DNA from 2 places in the Anaerobacillus sp. QJM3NY_17 genome. Region 2 is predicted to be linked to the other one. Evidence: predicted binding sites of a transcription regulator. Region 2 holds the regulator's gene; the other holds the start of a gene.
The links. Region 2 encodes LexA, which represses DNA repair genes until DNA is damaged. Its sites were predicted from a motif close to CGAACATATGTTCG; they were not measured.
Positions count from the first base shown of each region.

Region 1: the regulator LexA is predicted to act here: its motif matches at 6,009-6,022, upstream of uvrB (excinuclease ABC subunit UvrB).

Region 1 covers NZ_CM149685.1:3,614,139-3,625,521, reverse strand. Annotated here, with positions in the region: gene AC0VYV_RS18825 (murein hydrolase activator EnvC family protein) at 1-333, shown strand, start outside; gene AC0VYV_RS18820 (S41 family peptidase) at 492-1,931, shown strand; gene AC0VYV_RS18815 (PDZ domain-containing protein) at 2,180-3,370, shown strand; gene AC0VYV_RS18810 (hypothetical protein) at 3,665-4,000, shown strand; gene AC0VYV_RS18805 (acyl-CoA thioesterase) at 4,129-4,656, shown strand; gene AC0VYV_RS18800 (DUF2198 family protein) at 4,789-5,019, shown strand; gene AC0VYV_RS18795 (sulfite exporter TauE/SafE family protein) at 5,023-5,889, opposite strand; gene uvrB (excinuclease ABC subunit UvrB) at 6,095-8,071, shown strand; gene uvrA (excinuclease ABC subunit UvrA) at 8,079-10,946, shown strand; gene AC0VYV_RS18780 (magnetosome magnetite crystal formation protein family) at 11,055-11,348, shown strand.
Region 2 covers NZ_CM149685.1:1,948,820-1,960,202, forward strand. Annotated here, with positions in the region: gene AC0VYV_RS10355 (DUF11 domain-containing protein) at 1-1,435, shown strand, start outside; gene AC0VYV_RS10360 (GNAT family N-acetyltransferase) at 1,656-2,210, shown strand; gene AC0VYV_RS10365 (Type 1 glutamine amidotransferase-like domain-containing protein) at 2,268-2,903, shown strand; gene AC0VYV_RS10370 (iron chaperone) at 2,967-3,338, shown strand; gene AC0VYV_RS10375 (hypothetical protein) at 3,857-5,146, shown strand; gene lexA (transcriptional repressor LexA) at 5,397-6,020, opposite strand; gene yneA (cell division suppressor protein YneA) at 6,172-6,492, shown strand; gene AC0VYV_RS10390 (YneB family resolvase-like protein) at 6,496-7,146, shown strand; gene AC0VYV_RS10395 (DUF896 domain-containing protein) at 7,213-7,449, shown strand; gene AC0VYV_RS10400 (HesB/YadR/YfhF family protein) at 7,567-7,854, shown strand; gene sirA (sporulation inhibitor of replication protein SirA) at 8,015-8,458, shown strand; gene AC0VYV_RS10410 (YneF family protein) at 8,551-8,778, shown strand; gene AC0VYV_RS10415 (M15 family metallopeptidase) at 8,893-9,777, shown strand; gene AC0VYV_RS10420 (cytochrome c biogenesis protein CcdA) at 9,883-10,593, shown strand; gene AC0VYV_RS10425 (Na(+)/H(+) antiporter subunit B) at 10,614-11,069, shown strand; gene AC0VYV_RS10430 (CcdC family protein) at 11,180-11,383, shown strand, end outside.

The DNA.
Region 1 (11,383 bases), 1.7 Mb from region 2:
ACGTTCCACGCAGGAATTGATATTGCTCAAGGTGGTCAAAACCCAGTATCAGCTGCTGCAGATGGAACAGTATTAAGATCTTATCATTCAGATTCATATGGTAATGTAGTTTTCTTGACGCATAGTATCAATGGTCAAATGTACACAACAGTGTATGCTCATTTGCAAAATCGCGCAGTTTCTACAGGTCAGTCAGTAAGTCAGGGAACTTACCTTGGTACAATGGGGAATACTGGTCATTCAACTGGACAACATTTACACTTTGAAATTCACAAAGGTTCATGGAACTCTAGTAAGTCAAATGCTGTTGACCCAATGAATTACATTCGATAATTAGATGAGCCTCGCTTCAATGGGCTTTCCCCCTCACAATTTGAGATGGAAACATAATGAAAACAACTGAATCATATAGTACAATAAGATGAAAAGGCATCGCATCGTTATGATGGGGTGCCTTTTCCTTCAAATTAGAAGAGGTGAGTACAATGAAGATACAGGGGAAAGTTGTCGCTTTACTTGTCGTGATCGCCCTCGTAATCGGTTCAGGTGGTACATACGCGGCCTTCACTTTATTACAGGACGAGCCTGAAGGGAGCACTCAATCTTTAACTCTTGGTTCCGGTAATGAAATAGAGACAGAAGAGCTAACGAAAATTAACAAAGCTTATGAATTAATCCAGGATCGCTATGTAAATGATGTCGATCAAAAAGAGTTGTTAGATGGAGCTATTAAAGGAATGGTAGATACTCTTGAAGATCCCTACTCAGTCTATATGGACCCTAAAACAGCCGAGCAATTTAGCCAATCACTTGGTTCTTCCTTTGAGGGAATCGGGGCGGAAGTGAATATGACTGAGGGAAGAGTAACGATAGTGTCACCTTATAAAGATTCACCTGCTGAGAAAGCAGGCCTCCGTCCGAATGATAAAATCATGACGATCGACGGTGAAAGCACAGAAGGACTTGATTTGTATGATGCCGTATTAAAGATTCGTGGGGAGAAAGGCACGGTTGTCACGCTCGGCGTTCAACGCCCAGGCGCTTCAGAGACTATGAAGGTAGAAGTGACTCGTGATGAGATCCCTATCGAAACGGTCCGTGCAAGTACGGTAGAAGAAAACGGAAAAACAATCGGTGTCTTGCAAATCACTTCATTCTCAGAGGATACAGCTAAAAGCTTCTCAGAAGAGTTGACTAAATTAGAAAAACAGGACATTGATGGTTTGGTACTTGACGTTCGTAATAATCCAGGAGGCCTGTTAAATGTTGTTTCGGATATGGCGGAAGAACTGATTCCTAATGACAAACCTTACGTTCAAATTGAAGATCGTGAAGGAGAGAAGCAGCGTTCTGTTTCTACTCTTGAAGAGAAAAAAGATTATCCTGTCGTAGGACTTATTGATCGTGGGAGTGCATCTGCTGCAGAAATTCTTGCCGGAGCGCTTAAAGAAGCAGGCGATTATGATTTGGTCGGTGAAACGTCATTTGGTAAAGGAACGGTTCAATCAACGCTAGACCTTGGAGATGGCAGTAATATTAAACTGACAATGTTTAAATGGTTAACACCAGATGGCAACTGGATTCATAAAGAAGGAATTGAGCCAACGGTTGAAGCAAAGCAGCCTGATTACTTCTATGTAAATCCATTATCTACTGAAAAGACGTTAGAATTTGATCAGAACAGCGAGCAAGTAGAGTCTGCGCAAATCATGCTCAAAGGCCTTGGTTTTGAACCGGGACGCAAAGACGGTTATTTTAGTGATAAAACAGTTACAGCAGTAAAAGCTTTCCAACGTTCGAATGATATAAATATTACTGGGAAAATAGATGAAAAAACTGCGCAGAAACTTCAGGAAAAAATTATTGATTCCATTCGCAATCCTGATAACGATGTGCAGCTTAAGACAGCGGTGGAGCTCCTTGCTAAATAATTTCAAGAAGGAAATGAACTGTTGATGTCGAAGCTATTCCGCAGGAATTCCTGCGGATTTTTTTTCGACCATGATAAGCACGTTGAACAAGTAGAAGACATTTTTAAAATGATGTAAACTAGATTGGTTGTCTCATGATTATTTGGCAATGTTAGGGTATTTTCGATAATTCTCTCATGACAGAGCGGAACATTCATATAACATAGCCAGTCATTTAGTAACTGCTAACAAGCATGGAGGAATATAAAATGGACACTTTTGGCCTTTCAATACTTAAGGGAATTATTAGTTTTTTCCTTCATCCCCTCACGTATATTACGATTATTGGAGCATTTATGCTCGGCCTTTCACGAGTAAAACGTGATAGAAGAGATTTTCACACAAGAGTACATGATGTTTTGGACGATGTTCCATTTGCTATCATACCTGGATTATTGATTGGAGCCGCTTTTCTGATACTTAATCTTTTGCTTGGTTTAACGATTCCTTTCAGTACCACCGTAGCAATGAGTCTCGGAGCATTTCTGCTTTTAGTAACAGGACAAATTCGTTTTTTATCACCTGCTTTTGTGTTCATCTTACCTACACTAGCAACGTTTTTTTATACTCCAATCGATCTCGGTAACGATACTCTCAATACGATGCAAGAGGGGGTCGGGAATGCATCGCCGATTGCGCTCGCTATTTTAGTTGGCTTTCTAGTATTCATGGAAGGGTTATTCATTACGATGAATGCCGGGAAACAGACGTCACCAAGACTCGTAGAAAGTAAACGTGGAAAGTTAGTGGGGGCCCATGAAGTCCAAAGACTATGGCTTTTACCACTATTCCTCTTCCTTCCAGTCGGTCAGGTTGAATCATTTACATGGTGGCCTCTTCTTGATTTTGGTGCTGGCACCTATGCCTTTATCTTATTGCCATTTCCAATTGGCTTTCGAAAGCTTATACACCATGCATTACCCCTTCCAGAGATGAAGAGTAATGGTAGGCAGGTTGCTCTTCTCGGGGGAGCGACGGTCTTAATTGGTCTAATGAGTTACTTTTTGAGTAATAAATGGATTGCATTAGTTGCAATCATTCTAGTGATTCTTGGACGAGCTGGTATTTTACTTCTTCATCGAGGTAAAAATAAGCCTGCCTATTTCAATGAACGAAATAAAGGACTTGTTATTCTCGGAATTCTCCCTGGCTCACCTGCAGATCAAATGAACTTACAAGTTGGCGAAGTCATTTCTAAGGTGAATGGGCTACCTTTAGGAAAAGGTGTAGATTTTTATACGGCTCTTCAACGTAATGCCGCTTTTTGTAAAATGGAAGTGCTTGATGTTAATGGAGAAGTTAGGTTTGAGCAAAAAGCGCTTTATAATAATACTCATCATGAGCTTGGTTTGCTATTTGTAAAAGAAAATCGTTTTGAGGAGCAAGAGGAAGCACAATAATAAACGAATCGTTAGAAGAAGGCTGAGGCTTTCTTCTTTTTTGTTATGCTATTTTTCGTTAAATAGCAAAAGTTATGTTTCTCTTTGTCACTTATAGAATTAAACCTATTTCAACAATAAAGTTGTACTTGTTTCTATGCCATTTAGTTATAGGTTCTATTCAAGAAATATATGGAAGTTAGAAAACCGTTTCATCCCTTGGATGATTGCGTTTACAGTGATTTTCTATGTCTTGTATGTTAGCAAAACGCTTGCTACACTTTGATCATTCTTAACGTAAAGGAGCATGTCGCAATGACTGGAGAAAAGCAGTTGCAGCAACAATTAATGGATCTTAATGAAAGAGAAATGAAGTTGCTTCAAAAGTTTGAAATAGAGCGTGAGACAATTATGAATCAAATGCACGGTAGCGCGTCTGTCGTTACAAGAGCTCCAATTTCCGAAATCGTAGAAACCCTTGAACGTTCTCAAGTGGCGATGGGGCCGCTTTACCTGACAGATCTACTAGAGAAGCATTATAGAATCACTATTTCAAAGTCATCCCTTTTTAATATCCTTGAAATGCTCGCAGAGTCAAAAGATTATCCTATTACTCGGATTAGTGAAAAAGGATTTAAATATAGTAAATAAGCTATAAAGGGTTGAATTTTGTCATTTGTTACTAACAACACAGATTTACTCGATTAGGGTAGTGTATTAGCAGAGCCATTAAGAAAGAAAAGGTGATTAGAATGGACAATGTATTCGAAGATACAAATATGAAGTCTACCAATGAGTCAAGAACGGCTAAAGCAACCGTAGTCAATCCGACTCATACAAATATTCATGGAACATTATTTGGGGGTCAACTGATGGCCTTCATTGATGACGTTGCTCTTATTTCAGCAACTCGTCATTCAAGAAGACCCTGTGTAACAGCATCAACTGATTCAGTGGATTTTCTTCATCCGATTAATCAAGGAGACATTGTTTGTCTTGAATCCATGGTGACGTGGACACACAAAACATCAATGGAGGTTTTTGTTAAAGCAATTGCAGAGAAAATGTTCACTGGTGAACGTCACGTATGTGCGACTGCGCTGTTAACATTTGTAGCCCTTGATGAAGAAGGAAATCCAGTTGAGGTACCAGGTGTTTACCCTGAAACAGAAGAGGAGAAATTCTTGAATGAAACAGCTGTTGAACGAAAAGAGATTCGTAAAGGTCGCAAAGGTGAAAGTAGAAAGCTAGCTCGTGAATTTGGAACTCCAAAGCCCTGGGATGCAGCTCAGTTTACTACATTGTAAAGTCGTTTCTTATCCTATGTGATAAGAAACGACTTTACAATGATGAGTTTTCTTTTCTGATCATAGCATTCTCTCCCTAACTTGTTGTAAGATGGGGGGAGAAGTTGTGATTAGAGAGGGGAACTTACCAGTATGCAAGGAATATTAATTGCTTTATTCGTTCCGGCAATTATCATGGTCGTGTTTACGCGAGTTACATATAATACTTACGTTAGTTTCGGGTTAACGATTTTATTTATGTGGGCTGTGTTTGGTGGAATCGATCATCCGATACATTTGATTGTCTTAACGATTTTGTCAGCGCTTGTTGGATTTTATTTTTCAATGAAAACACAAAAACAAAATAAGAAAAAAATGAAGTAGCGCCTATTTTAAAAAGAATAGGCGCTTCTTTTTCGTCCAATACTGGTAAATGAAGAGACACATTAGGCAAATAATATAGAGAAATAGAATGAGTAGGCCTGAAATCGACTGATGGAATAGCTGTAATAGAATACTAACTAACGTAAAAAAGTAAAGAATGCCAAGAAGATTTTTTAATGTGGTTTCAGTGAAAGAATCTGTCATTTCTGCTCCGATTCTAGCTCCAATGATCGCTCCAATCACTAAGAGAATGGCAAGGGTGATCGGAATGGTAACCGTTTGAATATATGAGAAGAAACCGGTCAATACAATGAAGAAGATGGAAGTTAAAGATGTACCCACTGCAAGTCGTGGCGGAAGACGTAGTACATGAATTAATAGTGGTACCATGACAAAACCGCCCCCCACTCCAAGAGTAGAAGAAATAAATCCGCCTAGTAAGCCGATTAAAATTGTTCGAAGAGGGGAAACAGAAATAGAAACATTTTCTTCATCTATAGTTTGTCCTTTGGAAAGCATGGATATGGAAAAGTATGCGAGAAGAACGATATATAAGATTGAGATAACTGGACCATCGATTTTGCTCTCTTCCAAATATAAGACAAGTGGTTTAGCAACCTGTGTTCCGATCATGCCACTAATCGATAGAAAAAGAGTCACTTTCCATAGAATTCTTTTACTTTGAATATACTTCAAAGATCCAGAAATCGAAGTGCTCATGCTATAAAGAAGGCTAATGGTGATTGCTGTTGCAGGTGAATAACCAAGTAACAAAAGAATAGGTGTGAGGAGAAATCCCCCGCCTACGCCAAAAAATCCTGAGACAGCACCGATTGAGAGGCCAAGTGGTAAAGCCCATAAAAGCAGCAATGTTAAAACTCCTTTGTAGTAAAACTTAGTACTGCGTGAATTCCGCTACACTGTGAATCAACCTTTAACAGCATACAATAGTTTTGTATGAAGAGAAAGATAACCTTGAAAATAAAATGCGAATATCAGTTCGCTTTAATTGAAGTTTAAACCATATTCTGTGATATAATAAGTGACATGGATGATAGGAACGGAGGCGAAGATGGTGGAAAAAAAGTTCGAGTTGGTATCTGATTATGAGCCTCAAGGCGACCAGCCTGAAGCCATTAAGAAACTTGTACAAGGTGTTCATAATAATGAACGCCATCAAACGTTGCTCGGCGCAACAGGAACTGGTAAAACGTTCACAATGTCTAACGTGATACAAGAGGTGAATAAACCGACCCTCATTATTGCGCACAATAAAACGCTTGCTGGTCAATTATATAGTGAATTTAAGGAGTACTTTCCGCATAACGCTGTGGAATATTTTGTAAGCTATTATGATTATTATCAACCAGAAGCGTACATACCTCAATCGGATACATTCATCGAAAAAGATGCAAGTATTAATGACGAAATAGATAAACTACGACACTCTGCAACATCAAGTTTGTTTGAGCGTAATGACGTCATTATTGTAGCAAGTGTTTCTTGTATTTATGGTCTTGGTAATCCAGAGGAATACAGAAGTCTAGTACTTTCAATTCGAAAAGGAATGGAAAAAGATCGTGATCAACTGTTGCGCGATATGGTCGATATTCAATATTCCCGGAATGATATTAATTTCACACGTGGTACGTTCCGCGTTAGAGGAGACGTTGTGGAAATTTTCCCTGTCTCACGAGATGAACACTGTATTCGCGTCGAATTTTTTGGAGATGAAATTGATCGAATTACTGAAGTGAATTCCCTAACAGGTGAAATTCTTGGAGAAAGAGAGCACGTGGCTATATTCCCGGCTTCCCACTTCGTTACCCGTGAAGAAAAGTTAAAAATCGCGATACAGCGAATTGAAGCTGAGCTTGAAGAGAGACTGAAGATTTTAAATGAAGAAGGCAAACTTCTTGAAGCTCAGCGTCTTGAACAGCGAACGAGATACGATATTGAAATGATGGCTGAAATGGGCTTTTGTTCAGGAATTGAAAACTATTCTAGACATTTGACACTAAGAGAAGCAGGAGCAACGCCATATACATTAATGGACTACTTTCCAGATGATTTCTTAATTATGGTTGATGAATCTCACGTTACGCTTCCCCAAGTAAGAGGAATGTACAATGGAGACCAGGCAAGAAAAGGTGTGCTAGTGGATCATGGCTTCCGCTTACCATCAGCAAAAGACAATCGCCCTCTTCGCTTTGAAGAATTTGAAGAGAAGGCTCATCAATTTGTTTATGTATCTGCAACGCCAGGTACCTATGAAGAAGAGCATTCAACCAAAGTCGTCGAACAAATTATTCGCCCAACCGGTCTTCTTGATCCGACGATTGAAATTCGTCCAATCGAAGGTCAGATTGATGACCTATTAGATGAAATCAATCAGCGGTCTGCACGTAATGAACGGGTACTTGTGACGACGCTCACGAAAAAGATGTCAGAGGATTTAACGGATTATTTGCTTGAAATGGGGGTAAAGGTACGATACCTTCACTCTGAAATAAAGACTCTCGAAAGAATTGAAATTATTCGTGATCTCCGATTGGGTGTATTTGATGTTCTTGTTGGTATTAACCTTCTAAGGGAAGGTCTCGACATCCCAGAAGTATCTCTTGTTACAATTTTAGATGCAGATAAGGAAGGGTTCTTACGATCTGAGCGTTCTTTAATTCAAACAATCGGACGTGCTGCTCGAAATTCAGGTGGTCATGTTATCTTGTATGCTGATAAAATCACCAATTCAATGGAAGTGGCAATGAATGAAACGAGTCGTAGAAGAGAAATTCAACAAGAATACAACGAAAAATACGGCATTACGCCTACAACAATTCAAAAGAAAGTGCGTGAAGGTATAAGAGCAACGGTTGCAGCTGAAGATGGAGAAGAATACAAGATTCCTAAGCAAGGTAAGATGACGAAGCAAGAGCGTGCTAAAGTGATTGAAAATGTGGAAACTGAAATGAAGGAAGCTGCACGAGAACTGAATTTCGAACGTGCTGCAGAACTTCGTGACCTACTATTAGAGCTTAAAGCGGAAGGATGACGAACAGATGGCAAACGATGAGATCGTCGTCAAAGGGGCCAGAGCCCATAATTTAAAAAATATAGATGTATCGATCCCAAGAGATAAGCTTGTTGTTGTAACAGGCTTGTCAGGATCAGGGAAATCATCTCTAGCATTTGATACGATTTATGCAGAAGGACAGAGACGGTATGTTGAATCGTTATCAGCATATGCAAGACAATTCCTTGGACAGATGGATAAGCCGGATGTAGATGCTATTGAAGGTCTGTCTCCCGCCATTTCCATTGATCAAAAGACAACAAGTCGTAACCCTCGTTCAACGGTTGGAACGGTAACCGAGATTTATGACTACCTCCGTCTTCTATTTGCAAGAATCGGACGTCCTGTTTGTCCACGTCATGGCGTAGAAATTACGTCACAGACGATCGAGCAAATGGTTGATCGGATACTGACTTATGAAGAGCGAACTAAGCTCCAAATTCTATCCCCAGTCGTTTCAGGTCGTAAAGGTGAGCATGTGAAAGTATTAGAAGATATTAAGAAGCAAGGCTATGTTCGCGTACGAGTAGATGGAGAGATGTTGGAAGTTGCGGATGAGATCTCGCTAGAAAAAAACAAGAAACATTCCATTGAAGTTGTGATTGATCGTATTGTAGTGAAAGAAGGCGTTCAATCAAGATTAGCAGATTCACTTGAAACCGCCCTTAATCTTGGTGGTGGCCAGGTGATCGTAGATGTGATGGGGCAGGAAGAGCTTCTTTTCAATCAACATCATTCCTGTCCGTACTGTGGTTTTTCAATCGGGGAATTGGAGCCGAGATTATTTTCTTTTAACAGTCCATTTGGTGCTTGCCCTTCTTGTGACGGCTTAGGACTGAAACTTGAAGTGGATCTTGACCTAGTCATACCGGATTGGGACAAATCCCTTCGAGAACATGCCATTGCACCTTGGGAGCCGGTAAGTTCCAATTACTACCCGCAGCTACTTCAAAGTGTTTGTAATCATTTTGGAATTGATATGGATACCCCAGTAGACAAAATTCCTAGAGCACAGCTCGATAAAGTGCTTTATGGTAGCGATGGGGAAAAAGTTTACTTCCGTTATGAAAATGATTTTGGGCAGGTTCGTGAAAATAACGTTCCTTTCGAAGGAGTTATTCCAAACGTTGAACGACGCTATCGTGAAACTAGTTCTGATTATATCCGTGAGCAAATGGAAGCCTATATGGCACAAAAACCTTGTCCAACTTGTAAAGGTTATCGATTAAAGAAAGAAGCTCGCTCAGTCTTAATTAATGGGAAACATATTGGCGAAGCAACGGAGTATGCGATTAAAGATGCTGCTGGCTTTTTTGATCAGTTGGATTTAACTGCAAAAGAAGCTACAATCGGAAAAATGATTTTACGAGAAATCCAGGATCGACTTGGCTTCCTTGTCAATGTTGGTTTGGATTATTTAACGCTTAACCGATCAGCTGGTACATTATCCGGAGGTGAAGCGCAGCGGATTAGACTTGCAACCCAGGTAGGATCAAGATTAATGGGTGTACTGTATATTTTGGATGAACCGTCTATCGGACTACATCAGCGTGACAACGATCGTTTAATATCAACCCTTCAGAACATGCGGGATCTTGGAAATACACTTATCGTTGTGGAGCATGATGAAGATACGATGTTAGCGGCAGATCATATTATTGATATAGGACCTGGTGCAGGAGCCCACGGTGGATACATTACGTCAGAAGGCTCGCCTGCTGAAATAATGGATGACGAGGATTCTTTAACAGGGGAATATTTATCAGGCAAGAAATTTATCCCTGTTCCGAGTGAGCGTCGAAAACCAGACGGTCGATATATTGAAATAGTAGGGGCAAAAGAAAATAATCTAAAAAACACTAAGGCGAAGATTCCAATTGGATTATTCACCTGTGTAACGGGTGTATCTGGCTCTGGTAAAAGTACACTTATTAATGAAATTTTATATAAGGCACTTGCTCAGAAACTCCATAAAGCAAAGGATAAACCAGGTGAGCATAAGAAAATAAATGGACTCGAGAATGTGGATAAAGTCATTGATATCGATCAGTCTCCAATTGGCCGCACGCCACGTTCAAATCCTGCAACATATACAGGAGTTTTTGATGACATTCGTGATGTTTTTGCACAAACAAATGAAGCGAAAGTTCGCGGGTATAAGAAGGGACGATTCAGCTTTAACGTCAAAGGTGGACGTTGTGAAGCCTGTCGTGGTGATGGGATTATTAAAATTGAAATGCACTTCTTGCCAGACGTTTATGTGCCGTGTGAAGTATGTCATGGCAAACGCTATAATCGTGAAACGCTTGAAATTGAATACAAGGGTATGAATATTGCCGATATTCTTGAGATGACGGTAGAAGATGGTCTAGATTTCTTTAAAAACATTCCAAAGATTAATCGTAAGCTACAAACGCTTTATGATGTCGGGTTAAGCTATATTAAATTAGGTCAGCCTGCAACAACCGTATCCGGTGGTGAAGCACAGCGTGTGAAGCTAGCTTCACAACTTTACAAACGTTCAACGGGTAAAACCCTATATATTCTTGATGAACCGACTACGGGATTACATGTAGACGATATTTCAAGGTTACTGGAAGTTTTACAGAGACTTGTTGAAAACGGTGATTCTGTCCTCATTATTGAGCATAATCTAGATGTCATCAAAACCGCTGATTACCTCATTGATCTTGGACCTGAAGGTGGCGACGGTGGTGGTGAAATCATTGCAACCGGCACACCGGAAAAAATTGTAAAAGAAGAGCGTTCCTATACGGGAAGTTACCTTGCCCCAATTCTAGAGCGTGATAAGAATCGGATGAAGAAAAGATTAGAACAAACACAGTCAGTATAATTGGAAAAGACAGCGATCGCTGTCTTTTCGTTTTTCTTTTTCATTTTTGAAACTTTCTTTTTGACGAATCGTATAGATAGTTAGAGAATATTGAAAGGGGAAGCAATTATGTCTGTTGAGAAAGTGATGTCCTCCCTTTGTTATTTTAGCGTTTTTTTCGCACCGTTTCTTTTCCCAATCATCGTTTATTTTGTGGTGAAGGATGAAGAAGTTTCTTACCATGCGAAGCGCTCGATTGTTTCTCATCTCCTTCCATTCCTCACTATCCTTCTTGCGTTAGTGGCTGTTTTTATGATGGATATAGGAGTTGTGATCATTTTAGGTTTTCTATTGTTTAGTTTACTAAATGTCATTGTGTTTGTTTGGAACATTGTCAAAGGTATTCAGGTTCTCCGCTGGTAATCGTACGGGGGTTCACACGAATTTAAAAAAGGAGA
Region 2 (11,383 bases):
GGCTTTTATAAATCGATTTGCAACAAATAACTGTGGTGCCATAACATTTACAGGAAATACACTCGGGCTTAGTGGAATTAGTAATATACCAAACACCGCAGGAACAGATGGTACAATCGGTGCATTTATTACGCTTGATAGTGGTTCAACTGTCGATGCCTTTCCACCACCAACAATCGTCGGATCAGCAGGCACAACGACAATCTATACTGAGAATGAATCTCAAGCTGTTCTCGTCTTACCTGTCGGAAGTACAGTGCTCTATGCTGAATTGATTTGGGGAGGACTGTATTTAGGTGGTGGAGAAGACCTTTCGGGGTTAATAGATGATGATATTTTATTTTCTACTCCGATTATCGGTGATACCCCGATTACACCTGATCCTATCACAGCAAATGAATTTAACGGTTTTTATATGCGTTCAGCAGATGTGACCACCCTAGTACAGTCTGCGGGAGCAGGAACTTATAGTGCAGGAAGTGTGCCAGCGATTGTCGATGCTCCAGGGTTTGTTAACCATGCGGGGTGGACTCTTGCAGTTGTCTATGCAAATACAGCTTTGAATAACCGTAATATGAACCTTTATGTTGGTGCAGATGGACAAGTAAGTAACGGTAACCCGATTGACGTCCCGATAGCGGGTTTTTTAACTCCACCTAGTGGTGACGTAGAAGCAAGAGTGCTCTTGAGTGCACAAGAGGGTGACGCGAATATTACTGGGGACCAGGCAGAATTTGGGGTAGATGCATTTACGCTAACGAATCTGTCAGGGCCACGTAATCCAGCATTAAATTTCTTTGGTTCACAGATAACGGACGATTCAGGAAACATTGATATTAGTGGTTCTTATGGAGACCGCAATCATATACCAGGTACTCCAGGTACAAACATATTTGCTGGAAGACAGGGATGGGACATCAGTAATGTGGATGCGACCAACTATTTACCTAACAACCAGGCCTCTGCGTTATTTCGATTTAGTTCCACAGGTGATCTTTATATGCCGAATGCGCTAGGCGTCCAGATTGACTTTGGGGAAGCAGATTTAGAATTGGATAAAGAAGTGAGTAAAACAATCTCCTACGCTGGAGACGTTTTAACATACACCGTTACAATAACAAACGATGGCGTGGTAGAAGCTGACAATGCTTTTTTTGAGGATCTTCTTTCTGATGGTTCAGAGTTTATTCCAGATACGGTGAAGATAGACGGCATTACCCAACCAGGTTTTGACCCGGCGGTGGGCTTCCCATTAGATCCAATTCCGGCGGGAGATTCCCGTGTAATTACCTATAAGATACGTGTTGGTAGTAAGTGCTTTATTATTAATGAAGCAACTCTTACGTATAGCTGCGGTAAAGTAGCAACTAGTAATTCAGTGATTACAACAGCTTGTCAGCGGTGTTGCGGGGATGACGGTGGGTGTTGCTGTTAATGAAAGGGTGCTGTATTCATGCTCAGCATCCTTTTTTACGTTCGCTAAAATTATAGAGATTTACTACCCTATCGGTGATTGTAAACAAACTGATTGCTAGATAGAAATATTTTTGAGAAACAGAATGAATAAAAGATGGCATTATTCTAAATTTTTTGAAATAATTGGTATTAATTAGCTTTCTATATATTTATGAATAAGGAAAAGGTGGGGGTATCGTATGTTTAGTTTAAAAGTGAATGAAGAGGTCTCCTTAAAGTTACTTCAAATGGAAGATGCGCAAGAGCTATTTGAATTGGTTGACCATTCAAGAGATTATTTAAGGGAGTGGCTTCCCTGGGTGGACAATATGAAAGAAAAAGAGGATTATATGCCAGTGATTGAAATGTGGCTAAAACAGTTTTCTTCACATGATGGATTTCAAGCAGGTATTGTGTACAATGAAAGATTAGCAGGCGTGGTAGGATTCCATGGCATCGATTGGTCTAACAAGAAAACGAGTATTGGCTATTGGCTATCAGATAAGTTCCAGGGTAAGGGGATTATGACAGCTGCCGTTAATGAACTAATTGTCCAGGCATTTGAAGTATACAAATTGAACCGAATTGAAATACAGTGCGGGATAGAGAATAAAAAAAGTCAGGGAATTCCGAGACGTCTTGGTTTTAAACCCGATGGAATCATAAAAGACGCTGAATATTTGTACGATCACTTTCATGACACCATCCTGTACAGTCTTCTCGCGAAAGAATGGAATGAATATCGTGAGAGTTAATAAACGCACAGAATTTAAATTGACTATAGCGTATAGGGGTATGAATGAGGTGTATTAATGGGAAAGTTGTATTTTTATAGCGATCAAGTAAATGAAACACCCGGCAACCGTAGATTAGATGGATTACTGTTTAGTGGTGGAAACAAAAAGATTAGCTACATACCTTCAACGGAGGATAAAGAAAAGCATTATTTTGGAGCTAAAGTGAATTATTATCGAAACTATGGAATCGAGAATATCATGTTTTTCGATTTATACAGTGAATTTGAACCTATGAAAATAGATGAATTATTGAGTTCAGATATAATCCATCTCTCAGCAGGTAATCCGCTAGAATTTAGTAAGGCTCTCAATCATCGGCATATGGATCATGTTCTTTTAGATTTCTATAATCGCGGAGGAATTCTTGTTGGGGTGAGCGGAGGAGCGGTTCAACTCGGTAGATCTACAAAGCTATTTCAGATGTATACAGAAAAAACTAGCGAGGCGGTGCACCAAACTATGGGTCTTGTCGATTTCGAGTTTTTACCTCACTACAATCGCTGGAGTTCAGATTATAAGAGTAAAGTTTGGGAGTACGCTAAGAGAACAGGAACAACTGTTTATGCAGCTAATGACGGCGATGGAATTATTTTTGAAGAGGGTAAACTACAAATGATTGGTGATATAGTAGTGATGAATAGTGAGTTGTAATGGCACTATCTCAGTGAGATATGGTACATCACTACAATTGCTTGTTTTATAGGAGGACTAAAAATGGATGTATTTGAAGAATATCTAGCAAAGATAGAGAACCTGCAGCACCGAGAGCGAACGGAACAAATTTTGACCTGGGTACAAAATGAATTTCCAAACCTGGTGCCGAAAATTGCCTGGAATCAGCCAATGTTTACAGATCACGGAACATTTATTATTGCCTTTAGCGTAGCAAAACATCATTTGGCTGTTGCCCCTGAAAAGACTGGAATTGTTCATTTTTCTGAAGAAATGAAACTTGCTGGCTATGATCACACTAAACAACTAATGCGTATTCCGTGGGGTAGTTCAGTTGAATTTTCATTACTTAAAAAAATGATCGAATTCAATATTCATGATAAGGCAGACTGTTCAACTTTCTGGCGCAAGTGAATAAATAGACGGGACAGGCTTCTATTTGGACCAACCGCTTGGTAGTCGCTATGTGAGATTAACGTTTAAAACTAAATGAGGTTCATATATGGTCAACGGGAACCCTTCTATTTATTTTTGCCCATATTGGCATCATTATGTGACTCATCGGGATAGCGGCTTCTGTTATGAAATTACAGGTAAGTGAAAAAATACACGTGTATAAATTAAGTAATAATAAATTACGGCGTAGGGCAAGTTCCATCAGCGAGCTTGCTCCTTTTTAGTACAAATTAATTCAGTCTGGAAAAATCGAAAAAGGCTAGAAATGCAGTTCATTAAATGATAGGTAAGCTTATCTATATGTCGAAAGATGCAGAGAAAACGTCACGGTTTTCTTTAACATAAGTATGTTATCCATACATGATCCACTTCGAATGATTCATTTTTGATCAGAATACTTGTAATAGTTTGAAAAATACAACCTCATATCTCTAAAATAGAAGATAGTTCAACTAGAAGAGGAGGAAAAAAGACATATGAAATCCAGGAAATGGAAATATGGAATTGCGCTTTTTATTGTAGGGATATTAACTTTCGGTTTCTTACCGTTAACTGGAAGTGCCAAAGGTGATTGCTTTAACACTGATGCGGCGCTAACACCAGAGGAGCAGCGAATGGAAGACGGTGCCCCAATCCCACAGCAAATTATGGATAAGGCGGAGTTTACAGTTTTTGCGGATGAATTTAAGGAGGATTTGTGCAAAGCGAAAAGTGTAAAAAAAGCAGAGAAAGTGATCGAAAAGCATGGTGAGAAGCTGTGGGAGACGGCTGTTGCTCGAGCTCAGGGAGAACGAAATGATTTAGGGGAACTAGATCGTTATGATGATCGCCCGCTTTATTGGACTCGATTACATATGACTGCTGCCCTCAGGCAATGGGAACCTTCATATACAGTAACGGAGAAAAAGCAAGAAGAACTGATGAAGAAACTAGAGTACACGTCAAGGGGAATTACTTCTATTGATTTTCCAAAAGGGAAGAAAGTTAAGCGTATTTTAGTAAGCGGATTTGATCCATACCGTTTAGAACAGGAATTTAGGAGATCAAACCCTTCTGGCGCTGCAGCGCTTCAGATGGATGGGAAAGTCGTTTTGACGGAAGAAGGTCCAGCTTTTATTCAAGCAGCGAATTTTCCGGTACGATGGGATGATTTTGATGAAGGAATCGTTGAAGATACTTTTGGACCTTACCTGGTTAATAGTAAAGAGCAGGTGGATCTCATGATGACAATCAGTCAAGGTGGTCCAAAAGCTATGACCATCGAAGGGTTTGCCGGGAGATGGCGCACAGGGGTTGGAAACACTCTTGAAGATCGCTCAGAAGTTATTCCGACAGTGAGCAATTGGCCGATGCCTGAAAAACTGCCGGAATTTATTGAAACAACGCTTCCTTACAAGGAAATGATTGCAGCCAATACTGGACCATGGCCGGTAGAAAGAGGCGATGAAGTATGCGAATGGCTCGCACCAGAATATCGTGATAAACCGTATGAGTGCTATGAAGGGGGTCCGACTGAAGGATCAAAAGCTCGTAAAGGAGGAGGCGGAAGCTACTTATCGAATGAAAGTCAGTACCGATCCAATCGCGTGCGAATTGGGATAGGAGCTTATGATATTCCGGGTGGACACCTTCACGTAGCCGCTCAGGAGTACTATCCTGAAGATCCTTCCGTTTATATCACTGATGAGTTCCAAAAGTTCCGTCAGGCGACAGTAGATCAAACAGTTGAATTAGTTATAGCGGCTTCAGAGGCTGCTGAAAAGTAACCGTTTAAGAATTATGTTAGAAGTATACAAAACCGCCCTTTATTTAAATGAAGGGCGGTTTTGTATAGCCTTTAAGAGTTAAAAGTAGGTAGGTGAGGTTGGTTGTAATGTAAAGCTACACCCCTATGCTCTTCAAACTGCGATCATTTACACAGACGGAGGGGTTAATAAATAAAAGAAGAGAAGAAGCTCGTATTGATATAGCCCAGAAAGCTTATATAACATAAAAAAAGAAGCGCACGCAGCGCTTCTAGTGAATGGAGCGAAAGACCCCAATTACTTTACCAAGAATAGAAACGGAATCAAGAATGATCGGTTCCATCGATGAGTTTTCCGGTTGAAGTCGGAAGTAGTTGCTTTCTTTAAAGAATCGTTTAACAGTTGCTTCAGCTTCATCTGTCATCGCGACAACAATATCACCGTTATTTGCAGTTGGTTGTTGCTTCACAATAACCATATCACCGTTATAAATACCAGCTTCGATCATACTATCCCCTTCAATCACTAGAATAAAGGTATGTTCTTCATCCTGTGCAAACTGTTCTGGAAGCGGGAAGTATTCTTCTACATTTTCAATGGCAGTGATGGGTTGACCAGCAGTTACTTTACCAATGACGGGAACGTTTACAGTATGTTGCCGAGGAATATCGATCGTTTCATCAAGACCAAGCACTTCGATGGCTCTTGGTTTTGTTGGGTCTCGTCTGATATACCCTTTTTTCTCGAGTCTTGCCAGGTGGCCATGGACAGTGGAGCTTGAAGCAAGTCCAACAGCTTCGCCAATTTCTCTTACGGAGGGTGGATAACCCTTTTGCTTAACTTCGACTTTAATAAAGTCCAGAATGTCCTGCTGACGCTTTGATAGTTTCATAATATCTGGCACCTCGTTCCAATCTATCTATTTGTTAGTAGTATACCAGAATTTTTGTTCGCATACAAACATAAGTTCGAAGAAATTAGTTGACACGAACAGAGGTTCTGATATACTAAAAACAGAACAAATATTCGCATATGGGGTGATTGGGATGAGAAAGCAAGCTGGGGGCTTGTCTGGAGTTGATTTTCTTGTCATTATATCTTTTGTAGCTGTGTTAATTATTGTGTTTCTATCTTTGCGAACAGCTGCAGCTGAGGAGTATGATCGTTATACAACGGTACAATTGGAGCAGGGAGATACTGTTTTAGAAATTGCGGAAGAATACCGTACTGCTCATGAGTTGTCTGATCGGAAGTTCGTCAGTTGGGTTGAAGAAGTGAATAGCATTGATGCAAACCGAATTACAGCAGGAGATACTCTCATCATCCCTGTTGAAGCGAACGCTACCGCACTTGGGGGTAAAGAATAAAGTATGAACGCCGTTATTTATTGTCGGGTAAGCACAAAGAAAGAAGCACAGGAGTCTTCTCTTGCCAGGCAAAAAGAAGAACTACAACGATTTGCATCACAGTCAGGTTTTATTATACAGCGCTTGATAGAAGAAAAGCACAGCGGGTATGACATTGATCGTGATGGCATACTTGAGGTGCTTGACTTATTGAAAGAGGGGCATGTTGAGGCATTGCTCATTCAAGATGAAACAAGACTTGGGAGAGGGAATGCAAAGATCGCTCTTCTACATGCCGTCCATAAATATGGAGGGACGATTTATACAGTGAATCAAAACGGAGAACTTCAATTGTCGGAATCTGATTCGATGGTTCTTGAGATCGTTAGTATCGTTGAAGAATTTCAGCGCAAGCTTCATAATCTGAAAATTAAACGTGGAATGGACAAGGCGGTTAAAGAAGGCTATCGACCACAGCGAAACCTCAGCCATCAAAATCAAGGTGGGCGTGAGCGGGTGGAAGTTCCAATCGAAGAAATTGTTAATCTACGAAACCGTGGTCTTACGTTTAATGAGATAGCTGCAACGCTTAAAGGATTTGGACATCACGCTTCGAAAGCAACGGTACATAGACGTTATCAGGAATATGTTGACGAGCAGAACGAGAAGCACTAAACTTGTCTATGTTCAAAACATGCGTTAGCATGTGAGATACAAGTTTCAGTAAAGGAGCTATTTTACATGCCTTTTGAAGATAAACTCCAAAGAATTAACGAGCTATCTCGTAAAGCAAAAGAGTCATCATTAACAGAAGATGAGAAAAAAGAACAGAAAAAGCTACGTAAGGAATATTTAGCAAATTTCCGTTCTTCTTTCAAAAACCAACTTCATTCTATAAAAGTTGTGGATGAAGAAGGCACAGATGTAACACCTGAAAAGCTTAAGGAAAGCAAGAAAAACCGTCGCTTTCTTCAGTAGAAAATAGCCTAATTTTGCGAAAAGCAAAATTAGGCTATTTTTATGGTTGCAATTTTTCAAATATTCGTTATACTGTACTATAACAAGATGTACTAATACAAAACGGAGAGGGCGGATATGATGTTTGTTGTAACTGATTCTGCAGCTGAGTTTTACAAAAATGAAATGGAACTTGGTAACGGTGATTGCCTGAGGTTATTCGTACGCTACGCAGGGAGTGGAGACAGCGGAGGTTTTTCTCTTGGGGTCATGTCTGATAAGCCTTCATATGATGATTATAAGCAAGAAATTGGAGGAGTTACGTACTTCGTTCGACCGGACGATCAATGGTTTGTTGATCGAATGAAGCTTGATTATGATGAGAGATCCGGCGGTGTTCTTTGTGACTTGCCGAGTATGGCATAGCATTCTAAAGACCTGTACTATAACATATATGTTATAGTACAGGTCTTTTTGATTTCGACAAAACTAGTGAAGGCTAGCCTCCATGTATAGACAATCATTTTATGAGAACTCATTTATACTTTCTTTTATATGAGTGGATTCTTGGGCAGGGGGGAGTTATATGAGGCATTACGAAATGTACTTCGTTAAGCAGCACATTGCAGAACAATATGCTGGTAAGGAGCATCTGTTGTATCAACTTTTCCTCGAAAGGAAGCGGGCCATACAGGCTGATCAGAAAGAGCTTCTAGAAAAACAGGTAGCCTTTATTACAGAGCCTGTGGAAGAAGAAGAACTAAATACCTGTTTGGTCAATGAATTGGGTGGCTTTCGCACGTATGAATATAAAAATGAAGGGCATCGATTGTGTATTAAACAATCTAAAAGTGATGCATCTTTATTTGTAAGAAGCGAGAAGATAAATATATATGCTAGCGGATCAAACGAGGCTGAAACAGTCTTTTTTGAAGTGATACGAAAATTAACTCCTTCGTTCTTTGCGATTGACTTCCAATCCGGTCGATACGGGTGGCTTAACCCGATTAAACAACAGAAACTAGTTTGAATAAACTCCTACTATTTTAATAGACGTTATTGTATAATCATTAAGGGTTGTAGTACACTATTGGAAGAGAAAGAATAAGGAGGAAATCTAGAATGTGGTGGATGTACACGCTTGTGGGCGTGCTAGCGTTGATTGCTGGAGTAGCACTTGGCTTTTTTATTGCCCGCAAATATATGATGGACTATTTAAAGAAGAATCCCCCTATTAATGAAAATATGCTTCGTGTAATGATGATGCAAATGGGGCAAAAACCTTCTCAGAAGAAGATTAATCAGATGATGAAGGCTATGAATAGTCAAATGACAAACAACGATAAATAGCTTATTGAGCACTCTGGTAACAGAGTGCTTTTTGTATGGAGTAATTTTGGTTGACGGGTCTAATTGGTGTGATGGTATGATAGATTAGACTATAAAAAATCAGGAAGTGTTCACATGACAATGAAAAATTTAGTAGTAGCAACAGGTCTTTCGTTCGCGCTTTTAGCCGGATGCCAGGCGGGAGATGACGAGCAAACGTCTAACCAGACAGAGAATCAGTCACAGAATGATGGACAGACGAATAACGGCTCCTCGAATAGTATTGAAAATAATGATGGAAACCAAAACAATAACAAGCAAAATGATAGCAGCAAGAAAGAAGATGAAGAAAGCGATCAAAGCGATGAGGCCAAAAAGGATAAATCAGCAGCGTATCCAACGATGGCTGAAACAGTTGAGAAAAATGGAGAGAATTTAACTGTAACGAATCCAGACAGTATTTATGTTGTGGCAAATAAAGAGCGAAATCTACCTTCAGACTTTGTGCCCCAAAATCTTGTGGAACCGGATGTTTCTTCATACGCACCAAAAGATGATCCTAAAAGGTTAATGGTCAAGGAAGCGGCTACAGCGCTTGAAAAAATGTTTGCCGGTGCAAAGAAAGATGGATTTGAATTAAAAGCTGTCTCTGGCTACCGCTCCTATGAGCGACAGGAAGCTATTTTTGCTTATAATGCTGAACAGCGTGGCGAAGAAGTAGCGAACCAGGTTAGCGCTCAGGCGGGGCAGAGTGAACATCAGACGGGATTAACGATGGATATTAGCACGCCTTCTCTAGGAAGCTCTCTTACCGAAGAATTTGGCAATACGCCAGAAGGTAAGTGGGTAGCAGAGCATGCGCATGAATATGGCTTTGTTGTTCGTTACTTAAAAGGAAAAGAAGATATCACTGGCTATCAGTATGAGCCATGGCACGTTCGGTATGTGGGCAAGGAAGCGGCTTCTGATGTTCATGAAGCGGGCGTTACGCTTGAAGAATTTTTCTCTGAAGAAAAATAGTTATGGAATGTTCATAGTTTGAATAAGATAAATCGTTTACAATAGAGGTTGAAATGGTAACGACATGCACATGATAAGATCATGCATTAGACAGGGAGTAATTTAATGGCAGATTTGAACTTGTTTTTAGCGTTCGGAGCCGGCTTTTTATCGTTCATCTCACCGTGTGTGCTACCGCTTTATCCAGCGTTTATTTCTTATATCACTGGGGTATCCGTTGACGACTTGAAAGAAGAACGAGGAATGATGCAGAAAAGGGCAATTCTTCATACGATCTTCTTTTTAATAGGGTTTTCAATTATTTTCCTCGTATTAGGGATGTCAACATCGCTCGTTGGAAATTTATTTATTCAGTACAAAGAGCTGCTTCGTCAAGTTGGAGCCATTTTGATTGTGGTATTTGGACTTGTAGTAGTAGGTTTTTGGACACCGGACTTTCTAATGAAAGATCGCAGGTTAAAAATTCGAAACCGCCCATCTGGCTTTGTTGGATCGATTTTAATTGGGATGGGTTTTGCGGCAGGTTGGACACCTTGTACAGGGCCGATTTTAGCTGCGGTTATTGCGTTGGGTGTTTCAAACCCTGGAGCTGGCTTCATGTACATGGTAGCTTATACGCTTGGTTTTTCTGTTCCATTTTTCATTCTGTCCTTTTTTATCGGTCGAATGCACTGGATTAAGAAAAATAGCCGGTTCATCATGAAGGCTGGCGGGTACTTAATGATTGTAATGGGAATCTTGCTTTACTTTAACTTTATGACAATGTTTACATCGTTCCTTGTAAATAACCTGTTTGGTGGATTTCAAGGATTTTAATAAAGAAAGGGTGTAGAAGTGTGAAGGGGACAAATGACCTTATACTTAAAACGACGACTACGATTATCGTCTTTATTATTCTAGGATTTTCAATATACTTATTCTTCGCTGGTCATAATGCACCTGGTGGAGGTTTCATCGGAGGACTTATGTCGGCGGGTGCTCTGGTGCTTCTTTATATCGCTTATGGCTTTAAAACCATGAATAAGGTCATCCGCATTGATTTTAAGAACTTTATTCCGATCGGTCTTCTGATTGCTGTTCTCACTGGCGTCGGTTCCTTTCTTTTTGGACAGCCGTTCTTGAGTCAGACAGACGCGTACTTTGAGCTTCCGATTCTCGGTCATTCTCACCTCGCGACAGCAATGTTATTTGACCTAGGCGTTTATTTTACGGTTGTCGGTGTTACGATGACGATTATCCTAAGCATTGCGGCAGATGAAGGCGAAGAAGAACTTTCAAAAGTAAATGGTTAATGTGAAAAGAACGGTTGTGCACCGTTCTTTTTTTCATGCGCTTGTATTTTTTGTCTCTTCCACATACAATGGAAATGATGGGTAGTACGGTATAGGTGAGGGATGAGTATATGCTGATTTTAAGTACAGTTGTTGGAGCTATGATGGCTCTTGCGATGGTAGTAATCAGGTTGAAAGCTTCAAAGAAACCTGCAACAATAAGGAAAATAATACTTCCGCCCTTTTTTATGGCAACTGGTTTTTTGATGTTCGTTGTTCCGGATGCAAGGGTTCCGTGGTACGAAGCGATTGAAGCGCTATCAGTTGGAGCGGCT